One region of the Candidatus Nitrospira salsa genome, then DNA from elsewhere that is predicted to be linked to it. Evidence: riboswitches for the same ligand, from Rfam matches in the RefSeq annotation. Region 1 holds a riboswitch; the other holds the start of a gene.
The links. A riboswitch is a leader RNA that binds a small molecule or an ion and turns the genes downstream of it on or off. The one in region 1 is predicted to bind cyclic di-GMP.

Region 1 (5,976 bases):
ATTTCCGTCAACACTTCACGTCCATCGGTTCCTGGTAAATTCAGGTCAAGAAAAATTATTCCAGGGACTTGAGTGCCTGAATCCTTCGCATTCATTTTTTTCGTCTGAAGATAGTCCAACGCCTCATCCCCATCCGTACATTGGACCACGGGATTGGCCACTCCAGCCGCGCGCAAAGACCGCACCGTCATTTCATAATCCTCAGGACTATCTTCAACTAAGAGAATGGGTTGTTGTGGCGTCCATCCCATCAGGCACACTCCTTTGTAAGGTAAAGAAAAACGTGCTTCCAACCCCATATGTCGAGTCGACCCAGACTTGTCCACCATGGCGTTCAATCAGTTTCTTCGTGATCGTCAGCCCGGCCCCCGTCCCACCGCCAAACTTCTCACGTCCATGGAGGCGTTTGAAAATACGAAAGATGCTCGAGAGGTGTTTCTCTTTGATTCCAATCCCATTATCGCGAACATAAAAGACCAGAGACGCATCACGCTCGGAATCGATCTCGCTCCTCGTCTTTGGCGTCTCGAAAAATGATTCCGTCTGACTCTTCTTGTCAGAAAACGCAACGTCTGGGGCTCCATCCGTAGTGGAGAAGTAGCCGATCTCAATCCATTTCTCATGCTTATCGTTATATTTCATCGCATTGGTAATTAGATTGCGGAAGATTTCCCCAATTCTGACATGATCACAGTATACAATGGGCAAAGACCTCGGAATGCGGACAGCCACGCCACATTCCTGTAACCGGATATCCAGGGAATCCAGGATCTCATCCAGAATCTTCTGAACATCGGTCGACGTCACCGCAAGTTCAGTACGTCCCACTCGAGAGTAATAGAGAAGTGAATTGATCAGATCCTCCATCCGTTTCGACAAGCGAAGAAGCGTCTCACAGCGCGACTGCCCCTCTGCATTCAATTGATGTCCATAATCCTCAAGGAGAATCGTTGAATAATTATAGATTCCTCGTAAGGGCTCCTTCAGATCATGGGAGGTAATATAAGCAAAGTCATCCAATTCCTGATTCGAGCGATATAAGTCATCCATGTATTGACACAAGGTAGTTTCCTGTTTTTTGCGCGCCGTCACATCTTTAACCGACGCCAGCATCAAAATTTCTGATTCAGACGGAACCGGACACAAGCCGATTTCCACAAGAAATTCCAATCCGTCTTTCCGCCGCGCATAAAGATGACTTTCCTCACCAAACGTTCGTGCCTCAGGTTGAGCAAAAACTCTGGCTCGATAATCTGGATACTGTTCACGAAACCGTTCCGGCACTAAACATTCAACGGTCTGGCCAAGCAGCTCGCCTCGCTCATACCCAAACTGTTCTTCCAATGTCTGATTCGCCATGACGATGGCGCCGTTTTCATTGACTATCAGCAACCCGCTGGGCACAGCTTCAATCACACGATTAAGTTGTTCTTGATGGCGTTTTCGCTCAGTGATGTCTCGAAAGGTCACCACGGCACCAATGAGCTGTCCGCGATCATCACGAATTGGGGTACTGGTATATTCGACAGGAAAACTTGTCCCGTCTTTGCGCCACAAGACTTCATCCTCGACAGTTTGGGTGGCTCCTAATAAATACGCTTTGTACATCGGACAGTCTTCACCTGGATAGCAAGATCCATCAGGTTTGGTGTGGTGAACCTTCATGTGCATCATCGTCCCCAAGAGCTCAGCCGGTTCATACCCTAACGTCTGTGCTGCGGCAGGATTGACGAAGGTCGTCTTTCCGTTAAGATCTAATCCCCAGATACCTTCGCCAGAAGAATTCAAGATCTGTTTATTCAATTCGGAAAGTTTGAGGTGTGCTTGTTCCGCCGCATGACGTTCAATGGCGGTGGTTATGCGATCTGACACAGTCTGGAGACTGCGTAAGGCATACTCCGTTAATGGACGCCGGGAAAACATCCCCATGACACCCAGGACATTCTGACCGCTCATCAATGGATATCCAGCGAACGCCACCAGGCTTTCCTGCTTCACCCACTCTTGATCTGGTACTCGCGGATCTCCGATCACGTCGTTTGTCAGATGGGGCCGCTTCTCAGAGGCGATTTTCCCGATTTTAAATTGACCGACAGGAATTCGCCCATGAGCTCCGTCTTGGTGTGTGTAGAGCCCTGCACTCGCCCGTAGTTCCAGTATTTGCTCGGAAGTATTGAGAATCCAGATACGGGCTAAGGCCGCATCAAGGTTCTGTACCAAGGCTTCAGCGCACCCCTGGAGCATTCCCTCAATATCGTGACTCTGCTGGATCACACGTCCGACCTCCGCATCCAGCGCCACCATTTTGTTTCGCTCACGCAAGGTGAATTCCGCCTGTTGCCGATCGGTAATGTCTTTAAATGTGACAACGGCACCTTGCAACGTACCCATTTGGTCACGAATCGGAGTACTGGTGTATTCGACGGGAAAACTGCTTCCATCCTTGCGCCAGAGAACCTCGTCATCCACCTGATGAACAATCCCATCCTTGAACGCCGCATACATCGGACATGATTCACGAGGATACGGAGATCCATCCGGCTTGGTATGGTGCATCGTGACATGCATGGGGACTCCAAGTAATTCCTCTGACGTGTATCCCAACATAGCCGCTCCAGCCGGATTCACAAAAGTCGTATTCCCATGAGTGTCAAGCCCGAAAATGCCGTCTCCCGCGGACTGTAAGATGAGTGCGTTGAGGGACTCACTTTGTAATAAGGCTTCCATGGTCTGTTTTTGTACAGTCGTATCGATGACGGAAGCCAACACACGAGAACCCTTGGACGTCACGAGAGGGGCCAATCCAATGTCGAGAGGAAACTCTGAGCCATCTTTTCGAAGGCCATAGAGGTCACGGCCGCTCCCCATAGTACGCATAGAAGGTGAGTCGAAATACGCCATTCGATAGTGAGGATGGTGGTGACGAAAGCGCTCGGGAATAAGGACTTCAATCGTTTGACCAAGCAGTTCTTCACGTCTATAACCAAATTGCTGGAAGATGTGCGTGTTCGCCTGAACGATCGTCCCATCCGGGTCAATCACGACCATCCCGTTCGAGGCAATTTCCAAAAGGTATTCAAAATAGTCTTTATACTGGTGTTCCTGTTCAAGGCGCATTCGTAATTCGAGTTGAGTCATGACTTGCCTCGAGACGGCAGACAAGGCCACTCGTTGTTCCTGTGACAATGAGCGAGGGACTTGGTCAATCACACAGAGCGTACCGATCGGCATCCCATCGAGAGTCTGTAAAGGCGAGCCCGCATAAAACCGTACGTTTGGATCCTCGGTGACAAGAGGATTGTCCATAAAGCGCACATCGGTTAACGCATCAGATACTTCAAACACTCCTGCTTCAAGAATGGCATGAGCACAAAAGGCCATGTCTCGAGGGGTCTCAATTGCTGTTATGCCTACTTTCGATTTAAACCATTGGCGGTGTTCATCAATCAGACTGATCAGGGCGATAGGTGTCTGACAAATATACGCAGCGAGCTTCGTCAAGTCATCGAACGATGGTTCTGGCATCGTATCAAGAACCTGATATCGAGCAAGCGCAGCCAGACGCTGATTTTCATTTGAAGGCAATTGAGCTGGGATCACGTGTAGTCCCTCATATTATATTGTTCGGCCTATCGTTACCTCGGCTTAAGAATGTGCCCCATATAGTGATGAGACACATTTGAGCCCGACCTGTCTTTAATGAACTGACTCAACACCTCGACATGAGCACTGACACACTTATTGTTCCAAAACTCCATGACGTCTCTCGCCATTCTTGCCTCTGACATTCTTCGCCTAAAGCTTCGCTCAGGCAAACCGATAACAGAAGATATAGTGAAAAAAGCAAACCATCCGTGAGGATGGGACGCAAAGCCAAGGGACCCAGTGAAACATCGTTCACTCAGAGGTACGCCCGGTTGCCGCTTACCACAACCTCCCCTCCACGCTTGCGTCTCCTCCATCGGAATAAACGTATCCTGTATACCCCTTTCTTTTGTTGTCGGCTCATAGTGTCAATAGCCATGAACAGGCATGAATGTAATGCAAACGTGAACCAACAGATGAGCAGATGGATGAGGATAAATCGATGAGGTCGTCCCAAAATCCTGGAACAGACGTATTGAAAGTATTACTTATTGACGATGATGAAGATGATGCCCTCATCACGCAAACATTACTTGCCGATGTTCCTGGTTCACCCTTCGAGATGGACTGGGAGCAATCCTATGAACGTGGATTGGCGATGATCAAAGAAGATACCCATGATATTAATCTTGTCGACTATCAGCTCGGCCCCCACACAGGCATTGAAATCTTACATGAAATTCATGGTCGAGGACTTCAGGCACCCGTCATTTTACTCACGGGACAGGGAAGTGAATCGATTGTATTGGAAGCTATGCGGTCAGGAGCATCAGACTATATTCCTAAAGGGTCTATGTCCTCCGAGAATATCGAACGAGCTATTCGCCATGCCGTCGAAAAGAGCAAGCTTCAAAAAAATCTTGACGATCATCATCACCAACTTCAACAGGCCAATGCCAACTTATTAAGAAAAAACGAAGAAATTCAACGGTTTTATCATGTGCTCGCTCATGAGCTCAAAACGCCCCTCACCGCGGCCAGTGAATTTGTTGAAATCATGCTCGAAGGCCTCGCGGGACCGCTGACTCCAACCCAACAAGAATATTTAGAAATTGTTGACGGCTGTTGTGATTCGTTACGACAAAATATTAATGATCTGTTTGACATTACGCGACTAGAAACCGGGAAACTCAGTGTCAATCCTCAACCAGACTTACTGGACAATTTGATTCATCAGGTTGCGACGTCTCTCGTTCCCATGGCACAGCATAAAGAGATTCACCTTGAATACTCGCTTGCGCCTGATCTACCGACGGTCGCCATGGATCAACACCGCATTCGTCAAATCTTGAATAATCTTCTAGGGAATGCCTTGAAATACACGCCCAAAGGCGGAAAGGTAAAAGTTGAGGTCACCCATGATGTCGTGGATGAGGAACGGGTGAGAATTGCCGTTTCTGATACAGGGTCTGGTATTGCCAACGACCAGCTTGAGCATATTTTTGATCGTCTTTATCAAATTCGAAATGATGACTCACCATCCGTCGCCGGCTTGGGACTTGGGCTCTATATTTCTCAAGAATTGGTGAAGCTTCATGGCGGAACGCTGTCAGTGCAAAGTTCCCCTGATACGGGAAGTACATTTTTCTTTACTCTTCGTAAATCCCCTCAACCCGAATCGTAGAAGAAGCGAGAAAGAGAGACCATTATGCAAAAAAATATTTTGGTTGTCGAAGACGATGAACGTATCGTGAAAGCCTTGAGCGTTCGATTGAATGCCAAAGGCTATCATGTCCTTGCCGCCTATGATGCGATCATGGCCATTCAAAAAGCCATGGAACAACCTCCAGACCTCATGCTTCTTGATATTACCATGCCCGGAGGGAATGGATTGACTATCGCTGAGCGCATCAAATCCTCAACAAAGACCGCTCACATTCCCATTATTTTTCTGACTGCCAGCAAAGAGCCACATTTACATAAACAAGCACTCGACCTCGGTGCCGTAGCATTTTTCGAAAAACCATTCGATTTCGAAGAACTCCTCGCCACAGTCCGAGCCGCCTTGGAACACCCGAACGTAAATTTGTCCGTCACCGGGTGAACAACGACGCACGTGATATTTTCGAAAAAGACGATCGCAACATGACCACAACCATTGATCAAAAATTTGCAACTGAGACCATTCACCTCCTACTCATCGAAGACGAAGAAGATGATGCCATCATCGCGCATTCGCTCCTCTCGAATATCCGAGGTGTCGACTTTAAGATTGATTGGGTTTCTTCCTATGAAGAGGCGCACGCTTCAATTGTGCAAAGCCATCATCATGTCTGTCTACTCGACTACTGTCTTGGCGCTCGTACCGGACTTGAGTTGTTACATAACGCA
Region 2 (5,976 bases), on a different contig from region 1:
CTTGGTTGGAGAGTTCGGTGCGACGTTATCCCCAGAGACACTGTCTTCGGTATCCGGAGTCGATTCAGCTGTGGGTGGAGCTACGGGTGTCCCACCTTGAGCGTGTTTGTACAACCAGATTGTTGATTTATCGCCAGCATAATCCCCGTACATGATTACGCCATATGTGTTAATTGGCACGACGAAGCCGTCGACGGTATTGGCTGAGGAACGATTGAGTGCACTTGGTCTGGTTGCCTCGTCGTCTATGACGCTCCACGTGTTTGTCTTAAAGTTAAACGCATAAAACTTCCCAATATTATTCAATACCAGAAGGTCTCCCGTTACGGGATCGATGGTAATCAGTCCGCCTTCTTTGGCATGAGGGAGCTGTAAGATGGTTGGCGCATCTGGTAATTTTGTAATCACTCCATTTGCGTCCATCTTGCACCAAGATTTTGACGTAGGAAATCCTGAGGCACTCGTATTGCCCCCACCGAAGACGATGGTATGGGTGATGGGATTATAGGAAGCAAAATTATGGTACCACCCTCTTTGAGGTTGCCCTGGTCCCTGAAAGCATTCATATTTTTTAGAGGCGTACACGCTCCAGGTGTCTGAATCGTAATCATATTCTCGAATGGATCCGTTGGAGCCATCGAAGACATACCATTTTTTGCGTTCGGGGAAATATTCAAGCGCATGCGCAATGCCACCCCCATTGGGCCCCTGGGCCCCCTTCCTCCAAGTTTTTTGGGTAATATCGTAATGATAGATGTTGGTAAAGTTTGGAGTAATTTTCACAAATCCTAAGAGACGATGTTTGGGCGAAATCGTGTTGTGATTATACCCGTGTCCAAGTGAAGACTTTTGACCCATGACGAGGAGATCTCTTGTCCAGGTATTCGATGCATCCGTATAAATATGTAGTTGTGAAGAATTGTAATGTCCTGATCCGAGAAACAGCACTTGCTTGCCGATAGGATCCCAGGTGGCTTCTCCCATGTACTGGGTAGACCGCGCGTTGTTCCCGCCTGGGTACATTAAATAGCCTGGTGTAAATCCGTTTGTTTTCAGCTCAGCCCATGTACCTGCCGGCATAGCATTCGCCACATCCCCAAGCTCGCTCGCCGTGCTTGGTTCTGAGGCAAAGCAAATCAATGTTGTCAGCAGAAGCGCAATTGTTTGTCGTTTTACTTTTATCGTTTTCATAGTCTTCCTTTAAAGCCGAGTTCAAATAAAGCCTAATGCTACAAAAAGTAAACGATGTCTGGTCCAGCGTTCCCTAGGCTAGGCCTAGGGGGCAGGAGTGATCGTGATATAGTTTAAGATGACATGTTGTCCTTGTCGTTGCAAGTTGACGGTCAATTTTCCATCGCTGACGGTTACAGGGAAATCGGTAATGGTGAGAAATTCATTGACTCGTGTTCGTACATTTTGGATGACTGGCTTCCCCTCTACCGTAATGTGATGTGGCCCCTGAGCATAACTCGGATCACCACTGGCGAGAGAGACGAGATAGTTGCCATTGGCAAGGTTATATTGCCAGGTGGCGGTACTGCCTTTGTCGAAGTGAATAAGGGTATCTCGAGACTGATTGCGATGGAAGTTTCGTTCGCGGGTATTGACGCGAGTGGACCAGCCGTAGCCGCGGCTGCTGGAATACTGCGACCCATCATCCTTGATGAATCCTTTAGGAGTTGAGGCCGATGATGGTTGGAAGTTGATGGAGACGGCTTCGCCTCCCGAAGGCGTTCCGCCTGTAGGGGGCACTCCAGGGTTCGAATCTTCTGGGGCAATACGGACATAATTCAGAATGGTCTTTTGACTGCCTCCACTGCGAGTAAGCCGAATGTTCAATTGACCATCGGAAATGGTTACTGGGAAATTGGTGACCGTTTTAAACTGATTGACTTGTGTCGTGACATTATTGATAGCGGTTTGTCCTTCAACCACGACATGGTGTGGACCTTGTGCATAGCTGGGATCACCACTGGCGAGAGAGATAACGTACTTCCCGTTCGGTAGGTTGTAGGACCATGTCGCCGAAGTGCCTTTGTCAAAGTGGATAAAGGTATCTCGTGATTGATCTTTGTGGGCCTTGCGGTCACGGGTATTGACGCGAGTCGACCAGCCATACCCACGGCTGCTGGAGTATTGCGACCCATCATCCTTGATGAATCCAGACGGAGTAGAAGACGATGACGGTTGGAAGTTGATGGAGACGACTGAGCCCCCAATAGGTGGTACGCTCGGTGGAGGTACCGGTACAGTATTCGGATCTGCCGGGGCAATACGGACATAATTCAGAATGGTTTTTTGACTGCCTCCACTGCGAGTAAGCCGAATGTTCAATTGACCATCGGAAACGGTCACTGGGGAATTGGTGACCGTTTTGAACTGATTGACTTGTGTCGAGACATTATTGATAACGGTTTGTCCTTCAACCACGACATGGTGCGGACCTTGTGCATAGCTGGGGTCACCACTGGCGAGAGAGATAAAGTACTTCCCGTTCGGTAGATCGTAGGACCATGTGGCCGAAGTGCCTTTGTCAAAGTGGATAAACGTATCCCGCGACTGATCTTTGTGGGCCTTGCGGTCACGGGTATTGACGCGAGTTGACCAGCCATACCCACGGCTGCTCGAGTATTGCGACCCATCATCCTTGATGAATCCAGACGGAGTAGAAGACGATGACGGTTGAAAGTTGATGGAGACGACTGTGCCACCAGTTGGTGGGTTAGTAGGAGGGTTTGACGTAGCTACGAATGTGGCGGTTACGGATTTCGCGGTACTCATGGTGACGACACATGAACCAGATCCTGTGCAGGCTCCATTCCATTTAGAAAATGTTGACCCGGATTTTGGTGTGGCTGCGAGAGTAACGGATTGTCCTTCAGTGAAAGATGAATTGCAAGAACTTGTGCAGCCAATACCGGCGGGAGCACTTGAAACGGTTCCATTCCCTGTGATTGAAACGGAGAGGTTGTGTTGGGGTTTTGTCGATTCTACAAATTTTATTGTTACAGACTTCGCGGCGTTCATGGTGACGACACAGGAACCTGATCCGGAGCATGCTCCTCCCCAACTGGAAAACTTCCAATTTGACTTTGGCGTGGCAGAGAGGGTAACGGACTGTCCTTCAGTGAATGATGAATTGCAGGAGCTTGTGCAGCCAATACCGGCGGGAGCACTTGAAACAGTCCCATTACCTGAGATCGAGACAGAGAGATTGTGTAATACGTTTTCCGCCTGTGTACTCACTTCCGCAGAAGGAGAACTTTCATTTCCCGCTTCATCATATGCGGTGACGGCAAAGTAATGTTTTTTTGTCGAGTCAAGGTCTTCCTTACGGTGAGACGTTTTATTGTCTACATTGTCCGGAAACCCATACACGCCAGATGCTGTGCCGTGATACACATTATAGCCGGCGAGATCCTCTTCCTGGTTTGGGGCCCACTCTAAATCAACATCTTTTTCAGCGGCAGAAACAGTTGGGGAAATTGACAGTAGTAACCCAAAGGCAAGAACGATAGCTGGTATATTTCGGCTCCAAGTGAACATATGAGGCCCCTCCTTAAGTAGAAAAATCGAAGAAGGCCCCATTTCCGCGGGGTGCTGACTGAAAATCTGCCCTTCCTTCGGTGTCCCGGCTATCAGATGCGAGTTCATCTGACCCGTGGTTTTGCGTCCCTACCTCGCGGTAGGTTTGCCCTTATCGGGAAGGAGCCTTCATAGTTATGACGGTAGACGTTGTGAAGTTTAGATTATCATGTGTATTCCTGTCCTTATTTTTTCGTGTTCACAACTAGATGAACATTGTGTTCCATATGAATAAATATATCGGCCATCTTACAGAACACTTTAGTTGCTCCATTGCTTCATCTTCTCAGGACTTCTCATCGACTCTTCAGTCTTGCTAAGAGTTAGTGTTCAGTCTCTCTGGAAGGTGTGTGGTCAATCGGGGCTATTCAATTGTTATTGAGGTGCAATACGGACAAAATTGAGGAGTGTTTTGCTACTGCCGCCTGAGCGGGTGAGGCGAATCGTCAGTTGGCCGTCAGAGACGGTGACGAGACGATTGGTGACGGTGGCAAATTTATTAGCTTGCGTGGAGACATTATTAATGACGGTGATGCCTTCGACTTGAACATGATGTGGCCCCTGATGATAGGTTGGATCACCGCTGGCAAGTGAGATGTGGTACTGGCCATTGGGCAGCGTATATTGCCAGGTCACGTTGGTGCCTTGGTCAAAGTGAATGAGTGTATCCAGTGACTGATTGCTCGATCGATTCCGTTCACGGGTGTTGACGCGGGTCGACCAGCCATAGCCGCGGGAGGCGTTGAAGGGGGCCCCGTCATCTTTAAGGAAGCCCGCCGGTGTGCTGGCAGAAGCCGGTTGAAAGTTAATGGAAACGACTGAGCCGCCTGACGGTGGGGGAGGCGGGGGAGGTCCTGGGGCTGGCGGTGGCGGATTCGACCCCGTCGACGCAATACGGACAAAATTGAGGAGTGTTTTGCTACTGCCGCCTGAGCGGGTGAGGCGAATCGTCAGTTGGCCGTCAGAGACGGTGACGAGCCGGTTGGTGACGGTGACAAATTTATTGGCCTGCGTGGAAACATTGTTAATGACGGTGATGCCTTCGACTTGAACATGATGTGGGCCCTGATGATAGGTGGGATCGCCGCTGGCAAGTGAGATGTGGTACTGGCCATTGGGCAGCGTATATTGCCAGGTCACGTTGGTACCTTGGTCAAAGTGAATGAGTGTATCCAGTGACTGATTACTCGATTGATTACGTTCACGGGTGTTGACGCGGGTCGACCAGCCATAGCCACGGGACGCGTTGAAGGGCGCACCATCATCTTTGAGAAAGCCCGTCGGTGTGCTGGCAGAAGCTGGTTGAAAGTTAATGGAGACGACAGAGCCGCCTGGTGGTGGGGGAGGCGGGGGAGGTCCTGGGGCTGGCGGTGGAGGCGGTGGTGGTGTGGTTGAGCCAGTCGTGGTTCCTGAAACTTCGTTCGAAGGCGCACTTTCGTTTCCTGCGACGTCGATAGCTGTGGCAATGAATGAATAACGTGTTTCGTCTGTTAGTCCTCCTATTGTTTGAGAAGGGGCAACAGGGTTCGATGGAAAACCAGAAAATGCTGGGGCTCCATAATTGGTCGAGGGCGGTATTCGTTTGTAAATTCTATATCCTGCAAGATCATTTTCGTTATTAGGTTCCCACGTTAGTGTGAGGGAGGCTGCTTGACCATGAAGAGGAAGGGAAGAAAGTACAGCAACCAAAAACAATGTAAAGACTGTGAGGAAATTGGTTTTACACACTGAGGCAGTATGACTTGTCATAGTTCTCCGTGACTGATTCCAATTAAGATGTTTTGTGAAAATCAAAACTGAGAATAAAAAATTAGAAGTTAATGTTGATGCTCAATTCATACGATGGCATGCACCGTATGAGATAATTCCACGACCCTTGTGGCGGGTATTGCTAATCCATTTTGCGGAACCTTTTGAATCCCAGGCATTCTCCCAAGCAATTCATATGCCGATTTTACGTTTCCCGTATTTATTTCTTGAAATTAGGAAGTTATAAAAAACCGCAACAGTGGTGTTGTCATCATTGCATGAGAGAATTTTAATTTTCTGCAGGTCATGATGTTCATGTGTTATACGTAGTTTCGAGAATATGACAAAAGCGAATCTCACGATATCTTGAAATCGTGTTTTTCTAATATCGACTTTAATATTTACGCTAAAATACACGGTTTGGACTATGAGAATTGACTAGTCTGTGAGAGGTGTGTTTTCTAATGGGGCGAATGTTTTTGTGGGTTGGGGGGATAGAGAAGATGTATTATTCTCAGACTGGCATTTGTTGATTCATGTTTCTGTTAAGAATGCCTTTGAGAGTCCCTCTGGGTTGTGTTGGAATATATGTCTGAATATTGTTTGACTCTGCCTTTAGGAAAGGCAAAAGTTAAAGAATCT

Region 2: another riboswitch for cyclic di-GMP. It lies ahead of ACWQXP_RS22210 (InlB B-repeat-containing protein); the one in region 1 lies ahead of ACWQXP_RS08160 (ATP-binding protein).

What each region holds. Positions count from the first base shown of each region.
Region 1 covers NZ_CBCUCO010000002.1:1,377,353-1,383,328, forward strand. Annotated here, with positions in the region: gene ACWQXP_RS08150 (response regulator) at 1-251, opposite strand, end outside; gene ACWQXP_RS08155 (PAS domain S-box protein) at 214-3,600, opposite strand; cyclic di-GMP riboswitch class I at 3,833-3,925, shown strand; gene ACWQXP_RS08160 (ATP-binding protein) at 4,088-5,269, shown strand; gene ACWQXP_RS08165 (response regulator transcription factor) at 5,294-5,689, shown strand; gene ACWQXP_RS08170 (ATP-binding protein) at 5,731-5,976, shown strand, end outside.
Region 2 covers NZ_CBCUCO010000005.1:362,936-368,911, reverse strand. Annotated here, with positions in the region: gene ACWQXP_RS22220 (hypothetical protein) at 1-1,191, opposite strand, end outside; gene ACWQXP_RS22215 (hypothetical protein) at 1,276-2,781, opposite strand; partial or broken gene ACWQXP_RS22210 (InlB B-repeat-containing protein) at 2,803-3,546, opposite strand; cyclic di-GMP riboswitch class I at 3,623-3,706, opposite strand; gene ACWQXP_RS22205 (hypothetical protein) at 3,961-5,334, opposite strand.